One region of the Bradyrhizobium sp. I1.14.4 genome, then DNA from elsewhere that is predicted to be linked to it. Evidence: riboswitches for the same ligand, from Rfam matches in the RefSeq annotation. Region 1 holds a riboswitch; each other region holds the start of a gene.
What was found. A riboswitch is a leader RNA that binds a small molecule or an ion and turns the genes downstream of it on or off. The one in region 1 is predicted to bind cobalamin.
Positions count from the first base shown of each region.

Region 1 (9,685 bases):
GGTGACGTCAGCAGAGCCGGAATGGGCACAGCCCTTGGTGCAGCCGGAGACGTGAAGCCGTGCGTCCACCGGGATAAACGATGCAAGCGCCGATGCCAGTGCACGCGTATCCGCATGCGCCTCACGACAGCGCGGTGCGCCGCTGCAAGCGATCATGCGGAGCGCCGGATCACTGGGATCAGTGACGAGGTCCGCCCCACGGGGCATCTCGTGCATCCCCTCCGCCAGCACCATCCGCCACGGCGTTATGCGGAGAGCCTGCGTGCACCCGGCGAGATGGCTGAGCGTCTGATGCGGCATTTGCCCGAAGGCAACACCAACCATCGCACCGATCGGATAGAGGCCGGGAACAGGCTCTGCCGATCGGGCCACAGGCTCCGCTTCACCGCGAAGCGACTGCGGCAAGCTCCCGCCGCCGGCCAGATGAGACGCCATCCGTCGCTTCTCACCCTTGGCTCCGCCGGAGGTGACAAACCATTCGGCCATCGCGAGCGCGATATCCACCGCCTCTCTGCGCGAGACAGAGCGACCGTAACGTGCGCCATCGGCACGTACCAGCAGTCCGCCGTCGCGGTCGCGCTCGATCCTGATATCCGCCGACGCGCGAGCCAACACCCGTTCATTGCCATCATCGATCGCGAATCCGAACTTGGTCGGAAGATCGAGCGACGTGCCGGCCAGCGCCCGTTCGAGCTCGGCCGCGAGCAAGCGCGTATCGTCATCGGCGGTCCAGAATGGCGCCACCAAAACGTTGCGTTGCGCCTCGGTATCCCTATCCGCGTCCAGCAACGCGAGTTCGGTGAGCCCATCGATCAAGAGTGGATAACCCGCATCGCCAACGCCGCGGATCTGGAGATTGGCGCGGCTGGTCAGATCGATCAGGCCGTTGCCATATCGCCCAGCGAGCTCAGCGATTCCTGCCGCCTCCGTTGCGTCGAGCCGCCCGTCGCGCGGGCGGATGCGCACCACGAGGCCATCGCCGGACTGCATCGGCCGCAGCGCGCCTGGACACCAGCCCTTGATAACAACCGCGCTCACGAGGCCTCCTGCAATGCCGCCGCAATCGAGTTGCGCCGCGTCGGCCAGAGCGAGGCTTCGTGCAACCGGGTGAAGCAGGTTTCGATCGCAGCCAGCGTCGCCGGGTTTTCACGCGCCATGAACGCGCGAACCTCGTCATTGCCGAGCGTCGCGTCGTAGTAAAGGTCAAACAGATGTGGCGGCACCACACCGGCGAGATGCGCGAACGCCGCCATGTGCTCCAGCGTTGCCGATATCTCGGCGGCGCCACGGAAGCCGTGGCGCATCATGCCGGCGATCCACGCAGGATTGGCGGCGCGTGCGCGCACCACCCGCGAGATTTCCTCGGTCAGTGAACGAGCATGCGGTTGATCCGGCCGTGTCGCATCGAGGTGATAGAGCGACGGGACCTTTGCGCCAAGCCGACGCGCCGCCGCGGCGATACCGGCCTCGTGCACGGCATAGTCTGCCGCCAGCAGCAGATCGGTCTCCGGCAGATCCTGGGTGTGGACGAAGCTGTCGGCAGCAGCGAGCCTTGCCTCGATGCCGGCGCGGTCGGGCCGCATCTCGCCATCGGACGCGAGTGCCCAGGACGATGCCGACAGCCAGGCTTCGCCGGCCGCGTCGCGCGCTTCCTCCGTGAAAACATCGGGCACCGACGCGATGCCGGCGCCGTAGTGTCCGGGGCTAGGACCGAACACGCGCGAGATGCGCCGCCGGTAGGGGTTCTCGTCCACCTCCTCGCTGCGCTCGGACAATGCCTGCGCCGCGGCTTCGAACAACTGCGCCAGCCCCGTAAACACGTCGCGGAACAATCCCGACACGCGCAGCGTCACGTCGATGCGCGGACGGCCGAGCTCCGCCGGCGCGATGATGTCGTAGCCCGACACCCGGCCCGACCCATGATCCCAGCGCGGCGCGATCCCGGCGAGATGCAGAGCCATCGCAAAATCCTCGCCGGCGGTGCGCATCGTCGACGATCCCCAGAGGTCGACGACAAGTCCTTTCGGCCAGTCGCCGTGATCCTGCAGGTGACGGCGCAGCAGCTCCTCGGCAAGCTTCACGCCTTGCGCTTGCGCCGACGGCGTCGGCACCGCGCGCGGATCGACCGCAAACAGGTTGCGGCCGGTCGGCAGCACGTCGCTCCGCCCGCGATAGGGCGAGCCCGACGGTCCCGGCGCAACACGCCGGCCGGCGAGTGCATCGCGCAACGCCGCCCTTTCGGCTTCGCCGCAGGCGCCCTGCCCGAACACGTGCAGGCCGTCGCCGAACTGGCTTTCCTTGAGATCGCAGACGAAACGATCGATCTGCGGAATGGCCTCCGCCGCTGAGATCGACGCGGCGAGACCTAGATCGTCCTCCAGGCCGGCCAGCCGCGCTTCCTCGCGGATATCAGCAATCAGGCGCTGCCGCCGCGCCGGATCAAGACCGTCGGCGGTGGAATATTCATCAAGCAACTGCTCAAGCCGGCGCAAGCCTTGCGGCAGCGCCGCTTGCGCGAGCGGCGGCGGCAAATGACCGATCGTCACGGCGCCGATCCGGCGCTTGGCCTGCGCCGCCTCGCCGGGATCGTTGACGATGAAGGGATAGACAACGGGCAGATCGCCGATCAGCGCTTCCGGCCAGCATGCGGATGACAGCGCAACCGATTTGCCGGGCAGCCACTCCAGCGTTCCATGTGCACCCATGTGAACGACGGCATCGATACCCTGCTGCTTGAGCCACAGATAGAACGCGACGTAAGCATGACGAGGTGTGCGCGAGAGATCGTGATAGTCGGCATCGCGGTGACCGGCCTCACCGCGCTCGGGCTGAACGGCGATGATCGACTTGCCGCACCGGAGCGCCGCAAAATGAAATGCGCCGTCACGGCAATCGGGATCATCTTCCGGCGCGCCCCATGCGCGGGCGAGTTCGTCTTGCAATTGTTGCGGAAGGCTGGAACGTGCAGCGCAATACTCGGCGGTGCTCCAATTCAATTTCTGGCGTGAGAGCACCGCGCCCAGCGACTCCACCGGCTCAAGATCAAATCCCTCAGCCCCGAGATCAGCCAGCAACGCCTCGACCGACGCAAGTGCGTCGAGGCCAACGGCATGCGCGATCTGATACGGGCGGCCCGGATAGTTCGAGAGCACGAGCGCGAGTTGCTTGTCCTGCGCCGGCTTGTCGGCAAGCCGCTGCCAAGCTGCCACGCGCGCGGCAATCGCTGCAACGCGCTCGGCATCCGGCCGATGCGCAAGATGCGCGAACTGCAGATCTGGATCGCGCTCACCGGGCGACTTGAAGCTCACGACGCCCGCGAACAGGCGTCCGTCGACCTCCGGCAGCACCACATGCATTGCGAGATCGCCCGGCGAAAGACCGCGGAGCGACCCGGCCCAATCCTCGCGCCGCGCCGTGGACAGGGCGACCTGGTACACCGGGCACGATGCGGCGTCGAACGCCGTCGTGCCATCATCACCAGCCGCGGAGAACGCAGTCGCATTGACGATTGCGGCCGGCGGGCATTGCGCAAACTGAACGCGCAGCCAAGCGGCCACGTCCGCCGCCTTCAACGAGGTGACGAACACACCGTGGGCATCAAAGCCTTTCCCGCGCAACGCATCAATCAGCGCATCGACCGGTGCCGTGTCGCCGGCTGCCAGATAGGAGCGATAAAAGGTCACCAGCGCCCGCGGGCGACCATCCGATGCCGGCAGCGCCGCGACGGCGCCGCGACGGCAATCGTAGACGCCGATCTCGGGAAGATCGATCTCGCCAGTGACAGGCCCGGCATAAAGTCCTGACGCCAGCGCCAGCTGCGCGATCACGGCCTGCGCGGCAACCGGGCCGCCCTTGTCGCACAGCACCTTGAGCCGACGGAGCGTCGAGACCGGCAGCGTTGAAAATTCATCCAGCCGCAAATCGTCGCGGCCATCTGCCGGGAGCACGACCAGCGCGATGTCGCGCTCCTTCGCCAGACGATGCACTGCGGCCAGCCCGTATGACCAATACGGCTCGCCGCCGATCAGCCGCACCAGGATGCCGCGGGCGTGCGACAGCGTCCGCTCGATATAGGTATCAACCGACAGCGGGTGGCGCAGCTCCGCGAGATTGGCGAGCCGCAGCGACGGCAACGCGGCGCGGCCCCGCCGCCAGCCGGCCGCGAAGGCAGCGAGATCGCTGTCGGAAAACGACAACACCACGAGATCGGCCGGATCCTGGCCGAGGTCCCTCGGTGTCGCGGTCTCCTCAAGGCCGCGGCTCTCGCGGAAGACGACGTGCATCAGACACCAAGCCGAGCCCTGATCGCGGCTTCATCGATATCGCCGTGTTCGCCGATCACGACGAGCTTCGACTGCCGCGGGCGTACGCCCCAGGGCATGTCGAACTGATGCCTGACCCGCTCGCCGACCGATTGCACCAGCAACCGCATCGGTTTGCCCTCGACTGCAATGTAACCCTTTGCGCGCAGCACATTCTGCTCGCGCGCCAGCCCCTTGATCGACGTGACCAACGCATCGATATCCGCGATCTCGGGAAGATCGATCACAACGGAATTGAAATCGTTGTGTTCGTGCTCGTCCTCGCCGTCGTGGTGAGACGGCCGCGACGCGAGGTCATCCTCCGCCGCGGCACCGAGCCCCAGGATCACGCGCGCGTCGATCGCGCCATCAACGACAGGTAACATCGGCACCTCGCGCGGCATTTCAGCTGCGATCAGCGCCTTGGCCGCCTTGATCCCCGCCGCCCCTGCGAGATCGGCCTTGGTCAGCAGCACGATGTCGGCGCATGCGATCTGGTCCTCGAACACTTCCGACAGCGGCGTCTCGTGGTCGAGATTCTCGTCCGCAGCCCGCTGCGCATCCACCGCGGCTGGGTCCGGCGCGAAGCGGCCGGCCGCAACGGCCTCGGCATCGGCCAACGCGATCACGCCGTCGACCGTGATCCGCGAACGGATCTCCGGCCAGTCGAACGCCTTCAGCAACGGCTTCGGCAGCGCGAGCCCCGATGTCTCGATCACGATGTGGTCTGGCCGCACGCGCCGCGCCAGCAATTGCTCCATGGCCGGGATGAAATCGTCGGCGACGGTGCAGCAGATGCAGCCATTGGCGAGCTCGACGATGTTCTCGGTCGGGCAATTGGCGTCGGCGCACGACTTCAAGATGTCGCCGTCGACGCCTTCGCTGCCGAATTCATTCACCAGCACCGCAAGCTTCTTGCCACTGGCATTCCGGATCAGATGCTGGATCAGCGTCGTCTTGCCGGACCCGAGAAAGCCGGTCACGACGGTGACCGGAACCTTGGCGAGCGTGGTCATTCTGCGGCCTCCGGCACGACGGTGATGGGTGGAATGCGGGCAAGCGATTGCTTGCGAAAGATTTCCGGACGGCTGCGCCATGGCACAATGCCGTCAGGCGCCGCCGCATAAGCGGAGGCGCCGGCAATCACATCCCGGGCATTGGCTTCGGAAAGTCGGCCATAGACATAGGACCACCGCCCCGGCGCGCTGAGCGCGACCGAGCAACCCTGGCTGCAGGCTGACAGGCATTCGACGGGAACCAGATTGACGTCATCGGGCACGCCGGCCTCAAGAAGCGCGGCGTGCAGGCGCGCGCCAGGCGCAGTCTCGCCTTCCGCCGGCGTTTGGCCGGCGCGACAGGTGACACAGACATGAAGAGTAACGCTCATCGCCCTTCCTGGATTGACTGCGGGAAGCGATGAGGCACACGAACCGGTGGACAGGTTCGTTCCCCGTCGCGGAACACCCCGTCCGCCGGTCTCACAACATGCTGCGTTGGCAGGTCTCCCGGCTTGCGGAGCAGGATTTCTCCCTTTGATGCCCACCTTCCCGACTCCATATGGAATCAGTGGCTTGGGCATCTCTCCGGTCACGGTCGCGGGGGCGGCTGCGTTTCAGGCCCACTTTGGGCCCTATCGCATTCCCTCTTCGCCTGTCGTAGGACAGGAACCAACGCGGGCCCACCATTCGTCCAAGCCTCGCACTTGTCAAGCCGAAGGAACGTGATGATTTCTGATGGAAACGACGCCGGGAATGGCACCGTCGGCACCGACCCATCGCTCGATGCGCGCCATGCGGCCAAGATGGCGAAGAAGAAGGTCGCCCGCGACAAGATCATGGCGACCAAGGGCGGTGAAAAGGGCCTGGTCATCGTTCATACCGGCGCCGGCAAAGGAAAATCGTCCTCGGCCTTCGGCATGATCGTGCGCTGTGTGGCGCATGGCTTTCCCTGCGCCGTGGTGCAATTCATCAAGGGCGCCTGGGATACCGGCGAGCGCCGCCTGCTGACCGGGCATTTCGGCGATCTCTGTCAATTCCACGCGATGGGCGAAGGTTTTACCTGGGAGACGCAGGATCGCGCGCGCGACATCGCGGCCGCCCAGGCCGGCTGGGAAAAGGCCAAGCAGCTGATCGCGGACCCGAGCTTGCGCATGGTGGTGCTCGACGAGATCAACATCGCGCTGCGCTACGATTATCTTGCGGTCGCCGATGTCGTCGACTTCCTGACGACGTCGAAGCCGCCAATGACTCATGTTGTGCTCACCGGGCGCAATGCCAAGGACGAATTGATCGAGGTTGCAGATCTCGTCACCGAGATGACGCTGGTCAAGCATCCGTTCCGATCCGGCATCAAGGCCCAGGCGGGCGTCGAGTTCTGACTGACATCACCATGGCGCGCGCATTGATGATCCAGGGAGCCGGCTCGGACGTGGGCAAGTCGCTCATCGTCGCGGGCCTCGCGCGCGCCGCCAGACGGCGCGGCCTGCACGTGCTGCCTTTCAAGCCGCAGAACATGTCGAACAACGCCGCCGTGACCGTCGACGGCGGCGAGATCGGACGCGCGCAGGCATTGCAGGCGTTCGCCGCCGGCGTCGAGCCGCACACCGACATGAACCCGGTGCTGCTGAAGCCGGAAACCGATGTCGGAGCGCAGATCATCGTTCACGGCAAGCGCGTCGCGACCGCCCGCGCGCGGGAATATGCCGGCATGAAACCGTCATTGATGGGCGCGGTGCTTGAGAGTTTTGCGCGTCTGAAGGCGCGCGCCGATCTGGTGCTGGTCGAAGGCGCCGGCAGCCCCGCCGAGGTCAATCTGCGCAAGGCCGACATCGCCAATATGGGCTTTGCGCGCAGGGCTGACGTCCCTGTGGTGCTGGTCGGCGACATCGACCGCGGCGGCGTGATCGCGCAGCTCGTCGGCATCAAGACGGTGATCGATCCGGAGGATGCCGCAATGATCCGGGGCTTCGTCATCAACAAATTCCGTGGCGATCCGACGCTGTTCGACGACGGCTACCGCCTGATCGAAGCCCGCACCGCGTGGCGCGGCTTTGGCGTGCTGCCCTGGTTCGTCCGCGCCGGCGAGCTTCCGGCTGAAGATGCGCTCGGACTCGGCGACGCGCGCAAACCCGGCCAGTGCAAGATCGCCTTTCTGGCGTTGTCGCGGATCGCCAATTTCGACGATCTCGATCCGCTGAAGCTCGAGCCCGGCGTCGATCTCGTGATGGTTCGTCCCGGCGAAGCCATCCCGGGTGATGCGCGGCTGGTCATCCTGCCCGGCTCGAAATCGACCCGCGGCGATCTCGCCTTCCTGCGTGCGCAAGGCTGGGACATCGATCTCCTCGCGCATCATCGCCGCGGTGGCCATGTGCTCGGTCTGTGTGGCGGGTACCAGATGCTCGGACAGACCGTCGCCGATCCCGATGGGATCGAGGGTCCCGCCGGCGAAACGCGCGGGCTCGGATTGCTCGATGTCACGACGACCATGTCCGAGCAGAAGACGCTGACGCGCGTCAATGCGGTGCATGCTGCGACCCATCAACCGATCAGCGCCTACGAGATCCACATCGGGCGCACCGATGGCGTGGACCGCGCGCGGCCATTTGCGTCACTTGACGGTGCAGCTGAAGGTGCCATTTCCGCAGACGGGCGCGTTCACGGCAGCTATCTGCATGGCCTGTTCACCTCCGACGATTTCCGCAAGGCCTTCCTTGCGCGACTCGACATCCCCGCGGCTGACCAGCCGTACGGCGCCAGGGTCGAGAGCGCGCTCGACGCACTTGCCGATCACATCGAGACCCATCTTGATGTCGAGGGCCTGCTCGCGCTGGCGCGTTAAGCCGACAGCACGGCGGAAAGGTGGGACCACTCTGTTTCGCTGCCCGGCAAGCCCAGGCGCAGCCATCCCGGCTTTTGCTGGAAGACGCGCGACCAGATCCGCGCACGGGCAAGCTTCTCTTGCGCGGCCAACGCATCGCCGGTCTCGTAGAGACGGAACAGCGGCGTGCCACCGACCAACGTCCAACCCTGCGATCGCGCCTCCGCATCGAGCCTGACGCAGTCGTCCACGAGCCGTGCGGCCGTGGCCCTTGCCCAGTCGTGATCGCGCAGCGCGCGCCGCCCGATCGCGATCGCGGCGCCCGAAACCGGCCATGGGCCCGTCGTCGCCGCAAGCGCGGCGATATCCGACTCGCTGCCGATCGCGAAACCGAGCCGCAAGCCGGCAAGTCCGTAAAACTTGCCGAATGAGCGCAGGATCAGGAGCCTCGCGCGCCCTGCCTCCGGTGCAAGCGAGATGCCGGGTACGGAATCCGCAAAACTCTCGTCAATCACGAGGCGTCCAACGCGCGGCAGCATCGCGAGCAGTTCGCGCCGATCATGGTGTCGCCCATCCGGATTGTTCGGATTGACGACGACGGCAATGTCCGCTCCTGCGAGCGCTGCGAGATCGGGCACCTCGGCAACGTCCCAACCGGCGGCCGACAACACCGCGGCATACTCGTTGTAGGTCGGCGCAAGGATACGCGCACGCCCGCGAGACGCCAGATGCGGCAGCAACTGAATGGCCGCTTGCGCACCGCCCATCGCCACGATCGGCGCTGAGGTGGCGTAGGCCTGCCGCGCCGCGCGGTGGAGGGATTTAATCTCGGATCGCGACGGCAACGCGCTCCATTGCCGCGGCTCCACATCGACATCAGGATAAGGCACCCGATTGATCCCGGTCGACAGATCGATCCAGTCTTCGGCAGCCCCGCCGAAGCGCTGCTGGGCGACATCGAGATTCCCGCCATGCTCACGCATGCGCCGCTCCTTCACGCCAGCGCCAGGACAACGAACGCCCCGGCCAACAGCACCATGGCGTAACGATAGAGCTTCAACCCGGTGAGGATATCTGCGGCACCCGGATCGCGCGCCCCTTCGTTCAGCCAGGACTCATCCGCAATCTGACCGTGGTAGATGCGCGGCCCGCTGAGCCGCACGCCGAGCGCGCCGGCCATCGCGGCTTCCGGCCAACCGGCATTCGGCGAGCGATGGCGCCGCGCATCGTGCAGCATGCATGACCACGCCTGCGAAGGCCGTGGAGCGAGCAGCACGAACAGAAAGCCAGTCAGCCGCGCCGGAATGATGTTGGCGAGATCGTCGATCCGGGCAGCGGCCCAGCCGAAGGCTTCGTGCCGCTCGGTGCGATGGCCTATCATGGAGTCCAGCGTGTTGATCGCCTTGTAGCCAAGGATTCCCGGCAGGCCGAACAGCGCCCCCCAGAACACCGGCGCCACGATGCCGTCGGAGGCATTTTCGGCGAGGCTCTCGATCGTCGCGCGTGCGATGCCGGCGTCGTCGAGCATTGCCGGATTGCGTCCGACGATTTGCGCGACCGCCGAACGT
Region 1 is NZ_JBNDLA010000025.1:7,572-17,256, reverse strand. It holds gene cobG (precorrin-3B synthase) at 1-1,038, opposite strand, end outside; gene cobN (cobaltochelatase subunit CobN) at 1,035-4,283, opposite strand; gene cobW (cobalamin biosynthesis protein CobW) at 4,283-5,317, opposite strand; gene ABIB78_RS31650 (DUF1636 family protein) at 5,314-5,688, opposite strand; cobalamin riboswitch at 5,780-5,988, opposite strand; gene cobO (cob(I)yrinic acid a,c-diamide adenosyltransferase) at 6,025-6,678, shown strand; gene ABIB78_RS31640 (cobyric acid synthase) at 6,690-8,138, shown strand; gene cobD (threonine-phosphate decarboxylase CobD) at 8,135-9,100, opposite strand; gene cbiB (adenosylcobinamide-phosphate synthase CbiB) at 9,112-9,685, opposite strand, start outside.

Region 2 (9,685 bases), on a different contig from region 1:
ATGTACCTGCCGCAGCATTTCAAGATGGATGAGCTCGGCCCGATCCACGCCGCGATGCGGGCGTCGCGGCTTGCGACGCTGGTCACCGCGACCGCCGACGGCCTGATCGCAACACCGCTGCCGCTGATCCTAGAGGAAAACGAGGGCGATTACGGCACGCTGTACGGTCACGTCGCGCGGCCCAATCCGCAATGGAAGCTCCCTGCGATCGGCGAGGCGATGGCGATCTTCACCGGGCCCGACGCCTATGTGACGCCGTCCTGGTACGTAACCAAGGCCGAGCACGGCAAGGTGGTGCCGACCTGGAACTACGTCGCCGTACACGCCTATGGGCCGGCCGAGTTCTTCGAGGATGCCGACCGCCTGCTCGACGTCGTGACCCGGCTGACCGAGCTGCACGAGACGTCGCGCAAGGAAGCCTGGCAGGTCAGCGACGCACCTGATGATTTCATCAAGGCGCAGCTGCGCGGGATCGTCGGCTTCCGGATGCCGATCACGCGGATCGACGCCAAGAAGAAGATGAGCCAGAACCGGAAGCTCGAGGATCGCGCCGGCGTCATCGCGGGCCTCGGCGCCAGCGACAATCCGGCCGATCGCGAGGTCGCCGGGATGATTCCGGCAAACTAGATGAGATTAGATCGAATGGCGACCGCGATGGCACTGCGCTCCCTCGCCCCGTTCTTACGGGGAGAGGGTTGGGGTGAGGGGCTGTCGCCGCAAATACGGTGGTAATTGCATTCGCGGAGACTCCCCTCACCCGGAATGCATCTAATGATGCATTCCGACCTCTCCCCGCATGCGGGGCGAGGTGAAGCGGAGTCCGCGGCTCGATTCGTCGTAAAGTCATCCTGCACTAGACGAAAGCTCCTGATGGAATTGTACCTTGCCTTCGCGGTCACGACCGCGACCTTCGCGCTGATCCCCGGTCCGGCCATGCTGTACGCCGCGGCCCGCACGCTGGCGGGCGGCCGGCGCGCGGGGCTGATGGCCTCGCTCGGCCTGCATCTCGGCGGCTATGTCCATGTCCTCGCCGCGGCCGCCGGCCTCGCTCTTCTATTTCACGCGGTGCCGCCGCTGTTCATGGCGATGAAGCTCGCCGGTGCGGCCTATCTGGTCTGGCTCGGACTGTCGCTATTTCGCGATCGCGACAACGCAAAGCGTCCCGAGCTTGCGCCGCTCTCCGCCGAGCGCGCCTTCGCGCAAAGCGTCGTCGTCGAGGTGCTCAATCCGAAGACCGCGATCTTCTTCCTGGCGTTCCTGCCGCAGTTCGTCGACACGTCGGCAAGCCTGCCGGTCTGGGCCCAGCTGCTTCTGCTCGGCACAACAGTCAATCTGACGTTCTCGGCGGTCGATGTCGTCTGCGTGTTTTTCGCCGACGCCGTGATGTCGAAGCTGCAGCGCTCGAAGATGTCACAGCGGATCACGCAGCGGATCGGCGGCAGCATCCTGGTGGCACTCGGCGCGCGGCTGGCTTTCCACGATCGCTAGAAGCAGTCATCGTCCATCAGCGGTGATGGTGTAGATTAACGTCTCGTTAAGCTGCGCTACGAGCTGCTTCTGCAGATCTAAGGCGTGTACTCATCAATCTCAGAAGCTCAATTACCCGGCGTTGGAGGTCTGCTATATCCCCGATAGCGGCGCGAAAGCGGACATCGCCGCAGGTCCGATAAGGGGACATCGATCCAAGCCGGCCCGATGTCAGCGACGGGCCAATTACCGATGTGATCTAATTGATTCTCCGCGGCGCAATTGCGCGTCGCAGTTCTCGCCTGCAGCGAGCCCTGGAATGGCCATACAAAGGCTGCGACATATTAACCCGACGGGCAAAATTCCGCTTCGCGTTTGACCCAACTCAGATGTTCAATATGCCCGTCTCACCCGATCGAGGGGCGCTGCGCATCGTCACGGTGTTGCGGTGAGATGCGGTGGACGCCGAGTGTGCAACTGACGAGTGCGCATGCGGCGGACGGCGAAATCGTGCAGGCCTGACGCCCCAGTGGCAGGTATCCTCCCGCATCACGCGCAAGCGTGGTTGCGGAGGCGGTGACAAAAAAGCCCAGTCTCGCCGGGGTGAGCACGTATAAGCCGTAAACCATCGCGCAGGGAAAGCCGGGTTGTTTCCGGTTACACCTGTGGTCCTACCCCCGTGCTTTCTACCTTTGCACGGGGCCCATGGGTGCGATCGGCACCCGGCTTTCCCTGCGCCCTCTGCTCAAGAGAGGGCGAAACGAAATGCAAAGCTCGGACAAATCATGTCGCGAGAATGCGAAAGTGCGCCCCATACTACTCTGTCATCGCCACTCGACCGGGCGATCCAGTACGCCGCAGCTTCTCGGTTCAAGCACTGGCGTCTCTGGAATACTGGATCACCCGCTTTCGCGGGTGATGACACCGAGACACATGTTGCGAGGAGCGTGCTTCGTGCACCCACAAAAAAACGCCCCCGAGGCGGGGGCGTTTTGCGTGTGATCGCCAGGGCGATCCCGAAGCGGACTTTAGTCCTTCTTGAGGAAGCCCGAAAACTTCTTCTGGAAGCGCGAGACGCGGCCGCCGCGGTCCATCAGCTGCTGGGTGCCGCCGGTCCAGGCCGGATGCGACTTGGGGTCGATGTCGAGGTTCAACGTGTCGCCTTCCTTGCCCCAGGTCGAGCGGGTCAGGTACTCGGTGCCGTCGGTCATGACGACCTTAATCGTATGATAATTCGGATGAATATCGGCTTTCATGGCAGTTCCTTCGGCGCGCCGGCGCCCGTCTCAAGACATCTCAGTACGGGATTTGGCGGCTCTATAACGCATGGGCCCCCCCAAAACAAGCCAAGAAAGGGCTTAAGCCCATCACCGGATTGGGACTTCACCGGATTTGCCAGCCGGGGGTCAGCGGGCCTATGTGGGGGACGATAGAACCGGTCCAGATTGATGAGCGTAGCTGAACAGCTTGAGACTCCTCGCGGCACCCCCGAGCCGCCTCCGCGCGACGCGTTGCTCGATGAGGAGGCCTTCATCGAGAGCCAGATCACGGAGCCGGCAAAGAGCCGTGCTCGGTTGCGGCCCTTGCTTGCGCTCGCGCCCTATGTCGCGCGCTACAAGGGCCGGGCGATCCTGGCGCTGATCTCGCTGACGATAGCGGCGATCACCACGCTGGTCGTGCCGGTCGCGGTGCGGCGGATGATCGACATGGGCTTCACGCCCGAAGGCATCGCGATGATCAACAGCTATTTCAGCGTGATGATCGCGGTCGTCGCCGTGCTCGCCTGCGCCAGCGCCTCGCGCTACTACCTCGTGATGACGATCGGCGAGCGCATCGTCGCCGATCTCAGGCGTGACGTGTTCGCGCATCTGATTGCGCTGTCGCCCACGTTCTTCGATTCCGCGCGTTCCGGCGAGCTGGTGTCGCGGCTCACCGCCGACACCACGCAGATCAAGTCCGCGGTCGGCGCGTCGGTGTCGATCGCGCTGCGCAACCTGATGCTGTTTTTCGGCGCCGCCGCGATGATGGTGATCACCAGCCCGCGGCTCTCCGGCTTCGTGCTGCTAGCGATTCCGATCATCGTGATTCCGCTGGTCGCGTTCGGCCGCTGGGTGCGGCGGCTGTCGCGCACCGCCCAGGATACGCTGGCCGATGCCAGCGCCTATGCCTCCGAACTGGTCAACGCGATCCGCACCGTGCAGGCCTATACCGGCGAACGGCTGGCCAGGACGCGCTTTGGCCGCGAGGTCGAGCAGGCCTATGACGCCGCGCGCAGCTCGACCAAGGCGCGGGCGATGCTGACACTGATCGTCATCTTCATCGTGTTCGCCAGCGTCGTCGTGATCCTCTGGGTCGGCTCGCACGATGTGCTGGTTGGAACGATCAGCCCCGGCCGGCTCGGCCAGTTCATTCTCTATACGGCCTTCGCTGCGAGCGGCCTCGGCCAGCTCAGCGAGGTCTGGGGCGAGGTCTCGGCTGCATCCGGCGCCGCCGAACGGCTGTTCGAGATCCTGCGCGTCAAGCCGGAGATCGCGGCTCCCACATCGCCCCGCGCACTGCCGCAGCCGGCGCGTGGCGATGTCGGCTTCGACAATGTCAGCTTCGCCTATCCGACCCGGCCCAACGCGCTCGCGATCGACGGCGTGTCGCTGTCGGTACGATCAGGCGAGAAAGTCGCGATCGTCGGCCCCTCCGGCGCCGGCAAGAGCACCCTGTTCCATCTGCTGCTGCGCTTCTACGACCCGAAATCGGGCACCATCTCGCTCGACGGCGTGCCGATCCGGCAGGCCGATCCGGCCGACGTGCGTGCGCGGATCGCGCTGGTCCCGCAGGATTCCGTCGTGTTCGCCGCCTCTGCCCGCGAGAACATCCGCTTCGGCAGGCCGGATGCCGATGACGCCGCGGTCGAGCACGCCGCCGACCTGGCGCATGCCAGCGAATTCCTGCGCCGCCTGCCCGGCGGCTTCGATACCCAGCTCGGCGAGCGCGGCGTGACGCTGTCCGGCGGCCAGCGCCAGCGCATCGCGATCGCCCGCGCGATCCTGCGCGATGCGCCGTTGCTGCTGCTCGACGAGGCGACCTCGGCGCTCGACGCCGAGAGCGAGACGCTGGTGCAGACCGCGCTGGAGGAGTTGATGCGCCATCGCACCACGCTGGTGATCGCGCATCGCCTGGCGACCGTGCTGTCCTGCGACCGCATATTGGTGATGGACCAGGGCAGGATCGTCGAGCAGGGCACCCACGCCGAGCTGGTCGCCGCCAACGGGCTCTATGCGCGGCTGGCGCGGCTGCAGTTCGAAGGGATTTGAGTGGGCATTTCTTGATCGACGCCGTCTTCTCCCGTTGCGCAAAGGACAATCGCGTTACACCACGTTGCAATGATCCCGATCGTGGCGTTGCGATAGATGCGATGCATTTTTGTCTCTTGGCCTCGCATCGGACCGGTCGTAAGCCTTTTATGAAGGCGGCCGGCGGGGACCGCGGTGTCGGACAATGCGGGGAGTGGCGAGATGGGTGGTTTGGTGATCAGCGGCGGCCGGGTGGTGGATCCGGCCAGCGGGATGGACGCGGTCGGTGACGTCGCCGTTGTCGACGGTCGGATCGCCGCGGTCGGGACCGGCCTTGGTGGCGCTGAACGCCAGATCGACGCGACCGGCCTTGTGGTGGCGCCGGGCTTCATCGACCTGCATGCGCACGGCCAGACCATTCCGGCCGATCGCATGCAGGCCTTCGACGGGGTGACGACGACGCTCGACCTCGAGGCCGGCGTTCTGCCGGTTGCTTCCTGGTACAAGCGCCAGGCCGAGAAGGGGCGGGTGCTGAACTATGGCGCCGCGGCCAACTGGGCCTTTGCGCGGATCGGCGCGATGACCGGCTCGAATTCCGAAAGCTCGCTGGAATCGTTTGGCGCGGCGATGCGCGATCGCCGCTGGATTGAGAACGTGGCGACCGAAGGCGAGGTCGGCGGCATCCTTGAGCGTCTTGCCAGCGGACTGAATGAAGGCGGCATCGGCATCGGCATTCTCAACGCCTATGCGCCGGGCGCCGGCGTGCAGGAATTGACCGCGGTGTGCCAGCTCGCGGCTGATCATGCGGTGCCGACCTTCACCCACGTCGCCTACATGTCCCGCATCGATCCCGAGAGCGCGGCGGAGGCCTATATCCGCCTGATCGGCTATGCCGGCGCCACCGGCGCGCACATGCACATCTGCCATTTCAACTCGTCGAGCAAGACGGATATCGAACGCTGTGTTGCGCTGATCGCCAAGGCGCAGGCGCAAGGCTTGCCGATCACGGTGGAAGCCTATCCCTACGGCACCGGCTCGACCGTGCTGGCGGCGACCTTCTTCAGCGATCCGAAATTCGAGGAGCGCAACGGCCTCGGCTATGATTCGGTGCAGCGCGTGACCGACGGGCACCGCTTCGGCAGCCGCGAGGAACTGCTGGCGGCGCAGGCCGAAGAACCCTCGACGCTGGTGCTGTGGCATGTGCTCGATATCGAGAACAACGCGCATCATCGCGATCTGCTCGACATGGCTGTGCTGTATCCGGGCGGCGCGATCGCGTCCGACGCGATGCCGTGGACGCTGTCGGATGGCCGCCCCTACACGGGCGACGCCTGGCCGTTGCCTGATGACGCCACCTCGCATCCGCGTTCGGCAGGCTGCTTCACCCGCTTCATTCGCGAATGGGTGCGCGAGCGCAAGAAAGTGTCGCTGCTCGAGGGCATCCGCAAATGCGCGCTGATCCCGGCGGAGATTCTGTCGGCGAGCACGCCGGCGATGCGGGCCAAGGGCAGGCTGCAGGTGGGCGCCGATGCCGATATCGTGGTGTTCGACTTCGAGACGCTGAGTGACCGCGCGACCTTCTCGGCGATGAACCGTCCGGCGGAAGGCGTGCGGCACCTCGTGGTCAGCGGTCAGCCGCTGATCAATGATGGTGTGCTTGATGTCGCGGCACGTCCCGGCCGGCCGGTGCGCCGGCCCGTTGCCGGAGGCTGACGTGCCGGTCCCGATCCTGCTGGTCGCGGGTTTTCTCGGGGCGGGAAAGACCACGGTCGTGAACCATCTGCTGGCGCATGCGCAGGGCCGGCGCATCGCCGCCGTGGTCAATGACTTCGGTGCGATCAATATCGATGCGGAGCTGATCGCGGGCGCCAGCGATGGCGTGGTCAGCCTGAGCAATGGCTGCATCTGTTGCACGCTGGAGGGCGATCTGCTGCGCACGCTCGCCACGCTGCTGCGGCGTGATCCGCGTCCCGAGTTTATCGTGATCGAGACCAGCGGGATCGCCGATCCCGCCGACATCGTGCGCAACCTGATGGATCCCGTGATCTGGAAGGAGGCGCCGCTGGAGACCGTGCTATGCGTGGTCGACGCGACGCAGCCTGTGGCCATGCTGAACGATGCGCTGCTGCGGTCGCAGCTGCGGGCGGCCGATGTGGTTGCGCTGAGCAAGGTCGATCTGGCCGATGCCGCCGCGTGCGCCGCAGTTCGCGACGCCGTGCGGGCGGTGCGTCCGGCGGCCGCGGTGGTCGATGCGCTGCATGGCGAGGTGCCGGCAGCGTTGCTGTTTCCGGCGGATCTCGATCATTTGCCGACGCCGCGCGAGACCGTGCCGCGACGGCCGGCATCCGAGCGCTTCGAGACACTGAACTGGACCTCGGAGCGGCGGGTGCTGCTGCCGCGCTTGCAGCAGGCGATTGGCCGGCTGGCGCCGAAGCTCGTGCGGGCGAAGGGATTGTTCGAGACGGTGGAGCAGCCCGGCCGGTTGATGGTGTTTCAACTCGCCGGCGGACGCGCGACACTGGCTGCGGGCGGCGTGCCGGCGCCCGGCGTGCCGCGCACGCGAATCGTGTTCATCGGCGAGATGGGTATGCTCTCGCGCGCCGAGATCGATGAGATCATGCAAGGATGTGTCGAAGTCTAATGAAGCGAGCCGCTGGTCTGTTGTGACGCGGCAACCACGCTGATCTCGTAAAGCATGCGTGCGACGATCGCATCGAATTGACAGCCCTGCCTGCGACACCTATCGTTTCTGCCGACGGTTCCCTTCGGGGATCAAAAGGGAATGCGGTGCGAGGGTAATCCCAATGCCGCAGCTGTCCCCGCAACTGTAAACGGCGAGCCTTTCGTCAATTTGCCACTGGGCTGTCAGGCCCGGGAAGGCGTCGACAGGCGATGACCCGTGAGCCAGGAGACCTGCCGTCAGTCGTGGTCACACGCGAGCACATCGGGCGGGGCGTCCTGGTGGGATCGGAGCACTGCCTTTCGGGCAATGCGCCAGTCCGCGTTCGCGGTGACGTGCCACGTTACCGCGAGTCGTTTCATGTCTCCGTCCTCCTCCGTTGCGCGCCGATGGCGCCTCGGTCTCGTTTGCTCCCTGTCATCGCTGCTGCTGCTGCCGGCCGAAGCCGGAGCACAAACACCTCCGCCAACCAGGCTCGATCCAATCGAGGTCTCGCCCTTGGCCTCCGCAAAGCCAAAGCCCGCGGCGCGAAGCAGCAACACGGCCGCCGCGTCGCGGCCACGCGCCCGACCGGCATCGACTGCGGCAACCGGCGGCATACCGCGCGCCGCGGCCTCAGGCACATCGGGGCCGGTAGCGCCGACGCTCAATGCCACCACGCAGGGAGGTACCGGCAGCCGTCTCAATTTGACGCCGCTGCAGACGCCGGCCAGCGTCGAGATCATCACCTCGCAGACCATCGCCGAACGCGGCCAGCATAATGTGCTCGATGCCGTCACCCAGAACGCGGCCGGGTTCATCGCAACGCCGGCGCCCGGCAATGGCGGCCTGTCGTTCAGCACCCGCGGTTTCACCGGCAGCAACTCGGTGATGACGCTGTATGACGGCACGCGCTTCTATATCGGCTCCGGTACCCTGACGTTCCCCTACGACACCTGGTCGACGCAACGCATCGAAGTGCTGCGCGGCCCGGCCTCGGTGCTGTACGGCGAAGGCGCGGTCGGCGGCGTCATCAACGTGATCCCGAAAAAGCCGCTCAACACGTCCTATAACGAGGCCGAGGTCTCGCTCGACAGCAACATGACGCGACGGCTCTCGGTGGACAGCACGGGTCCGATCAATCCCAATGTGTCCTATCGCATCAACGCCACCGGCAACGTGTCGGACGGCTGGGTCGATCGCGACAAGACCTCGAATGCGGTGGTCTCCGCCGCCGTGCGCGTGCAGGCCTCCGACAACCTCGCCTTCACGCTCTCCGAGGATTACGGCGACCGTAGCCCGTCGCGCTATTTCGGCACGCCGCTGATCAACGGCTCGATCCAGGATGCGCTGCGCTTCAATAACTACAACGCATCTGACAGCGCGATCCGCTATCAGGACGGCTGGACCCAGTTCAAGACCGAGTGGGATGTCGCCGACGGCATCAAGGTCAACAACACGATATATTACCTGACCAGCGAACGGCACTGGCGCGACATCGAAAACTACACCTGGAATCCGAAGACCCAGCTGATCGATCGCTCCAGCTATGTCGAGATCTTCCATGACCAGAAGCAGCTCGGCAACCGGATGGATGCGACCTTCAGCGGTCACGTCTTCGGGCTTGCGAACCAGTTCGTTGCCGGGTTCGACGTCAACCGGATCGACTTTACCCACACCAACAACTCGCCCTATGGCGGCGCGTCGTCGGTCAATCCTTACGTGTTCGACCCCGGATCGTTCTTCGCGACGACCACCGCGACCGTGCCGGGCTTCAACGCGATCGTCAATCAATACGCGCTGTTTGCCGAGGATCGGCTGTCGTTGACCGATCAATTGTCGCTCGTCACCGGCGTCAGGTACGATCGTCCCGAAGTCGATCGCACCGATTACAAGACGCCTGCGAACAGCTTTGACGTCTCGCTCTCGGGCACCAGCTGGCGAACCGGGTTGGTCTATGAGCCGATCAAGAACCTCGCGTTCTATGGTCAGTACGCGGTCGGCGTCGATCCGGTCAGCAATCTGATCTCGCTGTCGACCTCGCAGAAGACCTTTCAGCTCGCGACTGGCAAGCAGACCGAAATCGGGGTCAAGCAGTCGTTCTGGGGCGGCCGCGGCGAATGGACACTGGCGGGCTATGAGATCGTCAAGACCGGCCTGACCATTGCCGATCCCGGCAATCCCACCGGCCCGGCGCTGCAGATCGGCCAGCAATCCTCCCGCGGGGTCGAAGGATCGATCGGGCTCGCGCTGAACGACGGCTGGCGCGTCG
Region 2 is NZ_JBNDLA010000001.1:32,066-41,750, forward strand. It holds gene ABIB78_RS00150 (FMN-binding negative transcriptional regulator) at 1-627, shown strand; gene ABIB78_RS00155 (LysE family translocator) at 871-1,488, shown strand; gene rpmE (50S ribosomal protein L31) at 2,496-2,723, opposite strand; gene ABIB78_RS00165 (ABC transporter ATP-binding protein/permease) at 2,916-4,775, shown strand; gene ABIB78_RS00170 (amidohydrolase family protein) at 4,977-6,467, shown strand; gene ABIB78_RS00175 (CobW family GTP-binding protein) at 6,469-7,395, shown strand; cobalamin riboswitch at 7,494-7,689, shown strand; gene ABIB78_RS00180 (TonB-dependent siderophore receptor) at 7,795-9,685, shown strand, end outside.
Region 2: another riboswitch for cobalamin. It lies ahead of ABIB78_RS00180 (TonB-dependent siderophore receptor); the one in region 1 lies ahead of ABIB78_RS31650 (DUF1636 family protein).

Region 3 (9,685 bases), on a different contig from region 1:
CAGTGCGTCAGCAGATAGGTCGGGAAGCTGGCATCGCAGATGATGCCGCAATGTGCGCCGCCGTCGGAAAGACCAGGCACGGCGCTGGGCTCGCGCAGCATCTCGTGCACGGCATCGAGATTGCCGTCGGCATAGTTCAGGAACGGCACATAGAGCATGCCGCGGCCCTCGTCGGTCAGCATCGCCTCATAGGCGAGCTCTTCAGGCTGCCGGCCCTGGCGGCGCGCCTGCGGGCCGAGCGCGTTCTCCGGCGGCTGTTCGTAGTCCGGCGGATTGCCCAGCAGATACATCTTGTCGTAGTTCGGCCGGAAGAACAGCGGATCGTCGGTCGCCGTCGTGGTTTCGCTCAGGATCGCCGCGCGCACCTCCGGCCGGCGCAGATGCGTGAGCCGCTCGGCCAGCGGAAGTTTGGCGATTTCGCGATAGCTCGGATGGGTCTGGAACGGGTTGCGCGACAATTCCAGGCCGAGCAGCAACCCGACCGGGCGCGCGGCGATCTGGGTCGTGATCGACAGGCCGCGGGCGGCGGCCTCATTGATGGTGTCCATGGTCTGCCGCCAGCGCCGCGGCGCCTTGTCGGCCTGGGCGACGGAAAACGAGATCGGGCACCTTGTGTTTTCAGCGACCCGCAGCATCATCGGCAGGTCTTCGTGGACGGTGCTCTGGTCGAGCACGAATTGCAGCACGCTGCGGCCGACGCCGTGCATCGCGCCGGCGATCGCGGTCAACTCGTCTTCGCCCGCTTTCAGCGTCGGTGTGTAGTCGCCGGTCGAGGTGCGGTGATTGAGCGTGCGCGAGGTCGAGAAGCCCAGTGCGCCCGCACGCACGGCGTCTCCGGCGAGCGCCGCCATTGCCTTGTTGTCCTCCGCCGTTGCGGGATCGCGGCGCGCGCCGCGCTCGCCCATCACATAGACGCGCAGCGCTGCGTGCGGCAGCTGCGCGCCGATATCCATGTCGAAGCTGCGCTTCGACAGCCACTCCATGTAATCGGGGAAGCTCTCCCAGGCCCAGGGAATGCCGGCGCTCAGCACCGGCTCCGGAATGTCCTCGACGCCTTCCATCAGCTGGATCAGCCTGCCATGATCGCTTGGCCGGCACGGCGCGAAGCCGACGCCGCAATTGCCCATGATCGCGGTGGTAACGCCGTTCTGCGACGACGGGGTGATGTCCTGGCTCCAGGTCACCTGGCCGTCGTAATGGGTGTGGACGTCGACGAAGCCCGGCGCCACCAGCTTGCCGCGCGCGTCGATCTCTTCCTTGCCTTTTGGAGAGACCTTGCCGACTTCGGTGATCTTGCCGCCCGAGATCGCGACATCGGCCTCATAGAGGTCGCCGCCCTTGCCGTCGGCGATGGTGCCGCCGCGGATCACGAGGTCTGGGGTCGAGGTCATGGCATTTCATCCCGAGGCTGTTCTTGGTTAGGCGGCATCATGGGTGAGCCCTTGATGCTGTCAACCACCGCGGATGACGTTCTGGAATGCGTCCGTCTCGTGTTTCGCGTGGAGAAACGCGCTTTGCGTCTATGCAGCCGCGGGAACTTGCGCGGGCTTGCGCTCGGTGACCAGCGCGAGCAGCACGGTCAGCACCATGAAGACCACCGAGGCGCCGAACACCCAATGCGGCATGTGTTGGTCCATGATCCAGCCGAACAGCAGCGGGCTGACGATGCCGCCGAAGTTGAAGCCGGTGGAGACGATGCCGAAGGCGCGGCCGGCGGCACCGGGAGGCGCGGCGTTGCGCACCATCATGTCGCGCGAGGGCGCGATCACGCCGCCGAGGAATCCGGCGAGCCCCATCGCGAGCGTGAGCGCCACCGGCGGCAGGTTCGCCAGCGCAATCAGCAGCACCAGCACGGCATTGACCGCGAAGCAGGCCGCGGCGAGCTGGCTGTGGCGGTGGGTCCAGTCGGCGAGATAGCCGCCGGCGAGCACGCCGGCCGCGCTGGCGCCGAGGAACGCGGTCAGTGCGATGTTGGCCGTCGAGAACGACGCGCCATAGCCGCCCATCAGCGCGACCACGCCGAAATTGTTGATGCCCGAGGTCGACAGGCTGAGCAGTGTGAAGAAGGCCGTCAGCACCATCAGCGCCGGCGTGATCACGCTCGCCTTCGGCGCCGCCTCGTCCCTTGTTTTGTTCTTGTTGGCGCCGGCATCGGGAATGCCAAGCACGATCAGGAACAGCGCCACCAGCGGTCCCACTGCGCCGGCGACGATCAGCGCATTGAGGCCGCCGATCGAGGCGACCAGCGCTGCCATGATCGCAGGCGCTACCGCGCCGCCGAGGAAGCCGGCAAAGGTGTGGATCGAGAAGGCGCGGCCCATCCGCGCCTCGTCCATATGGGCCGAGAGGATCGCGTAGTCAGCCGGATGATAGACGCTGTTGGCGAGGCCGAGCAGCACGGCGCAGACGATCAGCGAGGTATAGCTGAGATGCAGGCCGAGCCCGATCAGCGCGCAGCCGCCGACCGTGAGTCCGATCAAGAGGATCTTGCGCGCACCGATATGGTCGGCGAGATAGCCGATCGGCGCCTGGGTCAGGCCGGAGACCACCGCGAACACCGTCAGCGCCAGGCCGAGCTCGACATAGCCGACGCCGAGTTGCTGTTTCAGGAACGGGAACAGCATCGGCAGCACGAAGATATGGAAATGGCTGACCCAATGCGCGACCGAAATCCCGGTCAGCGTGCGCAGCGCGCTGTCGGCTTTCGCTTGCTGCGGTGCGGCCAAAATGTCGACCATGTCGTTGAAACCCCAGTTTCATAGCGTTTTCGAGCGAAGTAGGTACCGGTTCGCGTGAAGAAAACGCGCCAAAAACATGCCCGGCAGGGCGACGTGAAAATAGAGGTTGGCCGCTAATTGTCCATGAACGCAGGCGCATGGCTGCCCCCGGCGCGGGCGTGCCGGATCGACACATGCGGCATTAAATGCGGCGACAAAGTGCGGCGGTGCGGTGATGATCGGACATGATCGACGCCAAAAATCCGCTCCGCGTGCTGGTGTCGGAGGGCTCCAGCACCTCCGGCCGCGAGGCGATCACGATCCTGGGGCTGGCCGGCCATCACGTCGAAGTCTGCGATCCCTCGCGCTGGTGCCTGGCCCGTTACTCCCGCTTTGTCCGCAAATATCACCATTGTCCACCTCTGCGCACCGATCCGGCCGGCTTCCTGCGCTTCGTCGAGCGCCTGCTGGCGTCGCAGCATTTCGATGTGCTGCTGCCGACCCATGAACAGGGCTTTCTGTTCGCCCGCGCCGCGGAGCGGCTGATGTCACGTACCGGTCTCGCGCTGCCGGACTTCGCTGGCTATCGCGCCGTGCACAGCAAGGCCGGCTTCAGCCGTCTGCTCGACCAGCTCGGCCTGCCGCAACCGCCGACCCGGATCGTGAGCTCAGTCGACGAATTGCGCGAGGCGGTGCGGTTTCCGTCCGTGGTCAAGACATCGGTCGGCACCGCCAGCCGCGGCATCTGGTTCGTGCGCGATGCCGGCGATCTCAATCGCGCGCTTTACGATCTCGAATCCTCCGGCGATTTTGCCGGCGAGGTGCTGGCGCAGGATCTCATCACCGGCACGGTCGAGAAGGCCCAGTCGGTGTTCTGCCGCGGCACGCTCACCGGCTTCCACGCCTACCGGCAGATCGCGGCCGGCGTCGGCGGCGGCGAGGCGATCAAGGAGAGCGTGAGCCGGCCGGCGATTCGCGCCTGCCTCGAGACCATCGGCGCGCATCTCGGCTGGCACGGCGCGCTCTCGGTCGACGTCATCATGCCGCTCGACAGCGCGACGCCGCTGCTGATCGACTGCAATCCGCGGCTGGTCGAGCCTGTCAACGCGTATCGCGCCGGCACGGATCTCGTCGACCTCCTGCTGCGGGTCTCGCTCGGTGAAACGCCGGCGCCGCTGTCCGAGGGCCGCGCCGGGGTGCGGACGCATCTGGCGATGCAGGCGCTGCTCGGCAGCGCATCGCGGGACGGCACGCGGCGCGATTTGATCCGCGAATGCGGCCGCATTGCCGCGGGTGAAGGCCTTTATCGGGGAAGCAGCGAGGAGTTGACGCCGGTGCGGCTCGATTGGCTCAGCGCCGTGCCGCTGGCGATGACCACGGCGCTGCTGCTTGCATCGCCGCCGATCGCATCATCGCTGGCGCGCGGCGGCTTTGGTGCGCATCTGCTCGATCGCTGCAGCATCAGGAAGATCGAGAGCGAGGATTTCGAGTAACTCCATCCGCGTCGTCCCGGGCAAGCGAAGCGCGACCCGGGACCCATAACCACCGAAGGTGATTGTCGCCATCGCTGGAGCCACATCGCGCTTCAACAACCCGACCCTGTGGTTATCGGTCCCGGCTTTCGCCGGGACGACGTGGGGATGGACATCGCTCATCCCTCACAACGGCTCGTCGTCATTTCCGTAGCGGTCGAGCTTCGGCGTGGCGATGTCACCATCCTCATACTCGTCGTCCTGCGGCGGTGCGGGCGGTGGAGGCGCCTTCAACTTTTGGTCGGCCTTGTCGTTGATCCTGGCACCGCCCTTGCTCTTCTTTCTGGCCTTGGCCATGCGTTTCCCCTGCGCGGGTCAAATCAATTGCCGGAAGTCTACCCCAATTGCGGGCGCATGTAATGTGAGAGGAGACGCGGCGAGATCACCCCTGCCGCGCCGGAAAAGCTCAAAACGTCGCGCCGGCCTTCACCATGTAGGTGCGGCCGGGCAGCGGATAGGCCGAGAAGCGGCCATCCGTGAACGAGCTCGCGATCGCATAGTCGTAGTACAGCGCGTTGAACAGGTTGTTGACGCCAAGTGACCAGAAGAAGCGGTCAACCTGCCCGCTCAGCTTGATATCGGCGGTGGCGTTGCCGGGGATCCGGCTCTGGGTGTTGGCCTGGTCGTTGTCCATGATGCGCGAGCTCCAGGCCCGCAGCGTGGCGTCGAACACCAGGTAGTTTTGCCAGATATTCCAGGTCACGCCGAGATTGCCGGTGTAGCGGGACACCAGCGGCACGTCGTTGCCGGCCCACATGCCCTCACGGAAAACCGCGCGGGTGATCGCCATGCCGCCGCGCAGGGTCACGCTGTCGCTGACCTTGAGCGAGGCGCTGGTCTCGGAGCCGTAGCGGCGGGTCGGGTCGAGGTTGACGTTGTAGAACAGCACCGGGTTGAAATGGATCTCGTTCTCAAGATCCATCAGATAGACGCTGGTCTGGACCTGAAACAGGTCGGTCTTGACCCGGAAGCCGCCCTCGACGTCCTGCGAGGTCTGGGTTTTGAACTGGAAGTTCTGCGGGATCGGGGCGAAAGTCAGCGGGTCGAATGACGGACCCGACGCCACGCGCTCGTCGACATCTGGCGTGCGGAATGCACGCGCCGCGCGGCCGAACACCGAGAAGGTGTCGGTCAAGCGATGCTCGGCACCGACATGCAATGCGTACTGCGTCTCGTTGCTGTCGAGCGGCGCTGCCTGCGTGTCGAAGGCAAAGGGCGCATTCGGATCGTAGCGATCACGTGCCGAGACGCTCGTGTTCTGGACGCGTGCACCGTAGGAGAAGTCGGTCGTCGGCAACAGGCCGATTGTGTGCTGCCAGTAGCCGGCTACGGTCTGCTGCTCGATGTTGTAGATGTGGAACGGGTCCACGCCCTGATAGGCGCCGCGCGCCTCGCGGAACGTCGAATCGTAATAGTCGATGCCGGTCAGGACCGTGGACGGCATCCCCAGCATCAAATTCTTGACGCTGAGACGCGGCGTGAGCGACCAGGTCTCCAGCGCGGCATCGTTGTAAGTCGACGCGAAGCTGATGGTCGGCACCGTGCCGAAAAAGCCGCTCTGGGTGTCGCGCTGCCGCCAGCCGCCGTCGATGATGAAGTCGACGCCGTTCATCAGCGTCCTGGTGAAGCCGGCGGTGACGCTGGCGGTCTGCTGGTTGGCGTAGTCGAACGGCGTGGCGGCACCTCGGCGATCGGTGAGCAGCTCGTTGACGCCGATCGACGGATCGACCAGCCGCCCGCCGGGCAGGCCGAGCTTCTGGTCGCTGCCGGTGACAGTCAGGAAGGCGGTGAAATCGGGCGTGGTGTAGTTGATGTTGCCGACGGCATTGCGCTGGTCGAGCGCGTTGTTGACGCGGTAGCCGTCGGACTTGATGCCGTTGCCGTAGAACGAGGTGGACCATGGCCCCGAATTGAGCGCGGCGGAGACGGCGGCCATGCGGGTGTTGAACGAGCCATATCCGGCCTCGGCTCTCATCGTCGCCGGCGGACCGCCGGCGCCGGTCTTGGTGACGATATTGACCACGCCGCCCACCGCGTTGTCGCCGTAGAGCACCGCGCCGCTGTTGCCGCGCGTGATCTCGATGCGCGCGATCGAATCGAGCGGGATCGTGGTGAGATCGAAGCCGGCCTTGTCGACGTCGTTGAGGCGGCGGCCGTTGAGCAGGAACAACGTATTGTCAGTGGCGAACGCGCCGAAGCCGCGCAGATCGACGGAGGTCTTGGCGCCGTTCGGTCCCCCGTAAAGCGACTGCAGCTGGACGCCCGGCACCTGTGCGAGAATCTCGGGCAGCGATTGCACCGGCGAATGCGCGATGTCGTCGGCCGTGATCACGGTCGAGGCGGATCCGACGATGCCGGCAAACTGGCGGCCGCCGCCACCGGTGCCACCCGACCCGGTGGCCGTGCCGGTCCCTGTCGTGCCCGGTCCGCTCCCACTGCCCGAGTTGTTGCTCTGCGTGGTACCCGGCGCCGGGCGGCGTGGCGCCGGCGCTTCGTCCGCGGCCGGCCTGGCGCGGGTGACGTTCTGGTCGCCCGGCTTGGTGACCTCGATGGCCGGCAATTGATCGGGCGACTGCTGCGCCCACGCAGCGGAGGCAAGGATTGCCGGCGCGACCATCGTCGACGCGAGCAGAAGCGCGCGTCGCCGATGGGAAGGGAAGGAAAACATCAGCGAGACCTCGGTAACGTCAGTGGTACGTCACCGCGGACCAGTCTCACCATCGTGCTTGCAGCCTCAGGTGCTTGCAGCCTCAAGTGAAGCTAATGCCTGTACTCCCCGACCGGCATCGTCGCGTGTGACCACGGCTGACGGCAGGTCTCCTGGCTCGCGGGCCGTTACCCTTCGTCGCCTTCCCAGGACCGAGATTCCCAGTGGCCTGTGACGAAGGATTCACCGCATACAGTTGCGGGGGCAGCCGCGGCCTTGGGGAAGTTTCCCCGCACCGCATTCCCTTTTCATCTCATTAAAGAACCGTCATGTTCATCTAGGGTTCGGCCGGGCAGCAAAGTCAATCCGGCGGAAGTCGGGCAACGGCCGCACGGCCACGGTTTTTGTCGAGTGTCGCTTGTCTGCCACGGCGATCGCTGTAAGAGCATGGATCCAATGAGCGTGCAGGATTTTGCCTTGGCGGCCGAGGTCGCGGCGCGGCGCCGGTGGGGCGCCACCGCGGCGCTGCTCGCACTCGTGGTCCTGCTGCTGATGCTCTCGCTCGGCATCGGTCCGGTGCGGCTGTCGCCGCTTGCGGTGATCGAGGCGCTGTTCGGCGGCGGCAGCGACGTGGCGCAGGTGATCGTGCGCGAGATCCGGCTGCCGCGCACCATTCTGGCGTTTGCGATCGGCGGTATTCTCGGCCTGTCCGGCGCGGCGCTGCAGGGCTTGCTGCGCAATCCGCTGGCCTCGCCGTCGCTGTTCGGCGCGCCGCAATCGGCGGCATTCGGTGCGGTGCTGGTGATCGCACTCGGCCTCGCTGACGTGCGCTCCTACGCGCTGCCGGTGGTGGCGATCGTCGCCGCGTTCGGCTCGGTGTTCGCGCTGCTCGCGATTGCCGGCCGCAATGCCGGGCTGTTGATCCTGATCCTGGCCGGGCTCGCGATCTCGAGCTTTGCGGGTGCTGCGACGGCGTTGGTGATGAACCTCTCCAGCAATCCCTTCGTGGTGCTGGAGATCGCATTCTGGCTGCTCGGCTCGCTGGAGGATCGCAGCTTTCAGCACGTGGCGCTGGCGTTGCCTTTCATCATCGCAGGCGCCGCCATCCTGCTGAGCCAGGCGAGCGCCTTCCGCGCGCTGACGCTCGGCGAGGAGGCAGCACAGAGCCTCGGCGTCGATGTCGGGCGCCTGCGGCTCACCGTGATCACGGGCGTGGCGCTCGGCGTCGGCGGTGCGGTCGCGGTCACCGGCACCATCGGCTTCATCGGTCTGGTCGCGCCGCATCTGATGCGACCGGTGATCGGTCACGATCCGGCGCGGCTGCTGGTGCCGAGCGCGCTCACCGGCTCGGCGCTGCTGCTCGCGGCCGATATCGCGGTGCGCATCATCCCCTCGACCTCGGACATCAAGGTCGGCGTGCTGACCTCGATCATCGGCGTGCCGTTCTTCCTCTATCTGATCATGCGCGAACGCCGCGCGCTCGGCGGAGGCGTGGCATGATGCTGCTCTCCGCCGCCGCTCTCAATGCCTCGCTCGGCAGCCGCAAGGTGCTGCACGATGTCGCGCTGTCGCTTGCATCCGGTCATCTGGTCGCGCTGGTCGGTCCCAACGGCGCCGGCAAGACCACGCTGCTGCGCGCGCTCGCCGGGCTGATCCCCTCCGACGGTGACATCCGGATCGGCGGCGATGCGTTGGTGTCGCTTCCGTTGCGCGAGCGCGCGAAACGTTTCGCCTATCTGCCGCAGGGGCACATGGTGCACTGGCCTTTGCCGGCGCGCGATATCGTCGCGCTCGGCCGCTATCCGCATGGCGCGACCGATCCGGCACGACTGTCGCCAAAGGATATGGAGGCCGTGCTGCGGGCGATGCAGGCGGTCGACGTCACAGAATTCGCCGACCGCCGCGTCACCGAGCTCTCCGGCGGCGAGCGCAGCCGCGTCGCGCTGGCCCGGGTGCTTGCCGTGGAGGCGCCGGTGATCCTCGCCGACGAGCCGACTGCATCGCTCGATCCACGCCACCAGATCGACGTGATGCAGAAGCTGCGCAACGTCGCCGATACCGGTGTGCTGGTCATGGTGGTGACGCACGATCTCGGGCTCGCCGCGCGGTTTGCCGATCATGTGCTGGTGCTGTCGGAGGGGCGGCTGGCGGCGCAAGGTACACCCGTTGAAGCGTTGTCGGAGGCCGTCCTGGCCAGCGTGTTCCGGGTGAGCGCCTATCGCGCCGAATTTCAGCGCGAGGCCGTCATCGTGCCGTGGGCTGATGTCTGATGTGTGCGCAGTACTCCCGCGGGCTTCCATCACCTCCCCCGCAAGCGGGAGAGGGAGCGCAGTCTTTCCGTGGCTGGCAGTTCCGCTCATTTCTTCGTACGCTAACGTTTGCCGTTCTGGCATGGTTCGTGTCCGGCAGCGCTTCGTTGGCCGCCGGACCGCGCATCGTCTCGATGAATGTCTGCAGCGACCAGCTCGTGCTGTCGCTGGCCGATCCGGACCAGATCCTCGGCCTCAGCCGCTTTTCGCGCGATGCCTGGCAATCCTGGGCCGCCGGACAGGCGCGAAACTATCCGCGCCTGTCCGGCGAGGCCGAGGACGTGCTGCTGCTCAAGCCCGACATCGTCGTGGTCAGCCTGTTCGACAAGCGTGCGACGCGCGATCTGCTGAAGGCCAACGGGCTGCATCTCGTGGAATTCACAGTGCCCCGCACGCTGGACGAGGTGCGGGACCAGATCCGCGCGATGGGCGATGTGGTGCAGCATCCGGATCGGGCGCTGGCCGAGATCGCGCGCCTCG
Region 3 is NZ_JBNDLA010000010.1:74,318-84,002, reverse strand. It holds gene ABIB78_RS21210 (N-acyl-D-amino-acid deacylase family protein) at 1-1,391, opposite strand, end outside; gene ABIB78_RS21205 (MFS transporter) at 1,521-2,738, opposite strand; gene ABIB78_RS21200 (hypothetical protein) at 2,963-4,210, shown strand; gene ABIB78_RS21195 (hypothetical protein) at 4,376-4,546, opposite strand; gene ABIB78_RS21190 (TonB-dependent receptor) at 4,656-6,866, opposite strand; cobalamin riboswitch at 7,043-7,240, opposite strand; gene ABIB78_RS21185 (FecCD family ABC transporter permease) at 7,353-8,396, shown strand; gene ABIB78_RS21180 (ABC transporter ATP-binding protein) at 8,393-9,166, shown strand; gene ABIB78_RS21175 (ABC transporter substrate-binding protein) at 9,313-9,685, shown strand, end outside.
Region 3: another riboswitch for cobalamin. It lies ahead of ABIB78_RS21190 (TonB-dependent receptor); the one in region 1 lies ahead of ABIB78_RS31650 (DUF1636 family protein).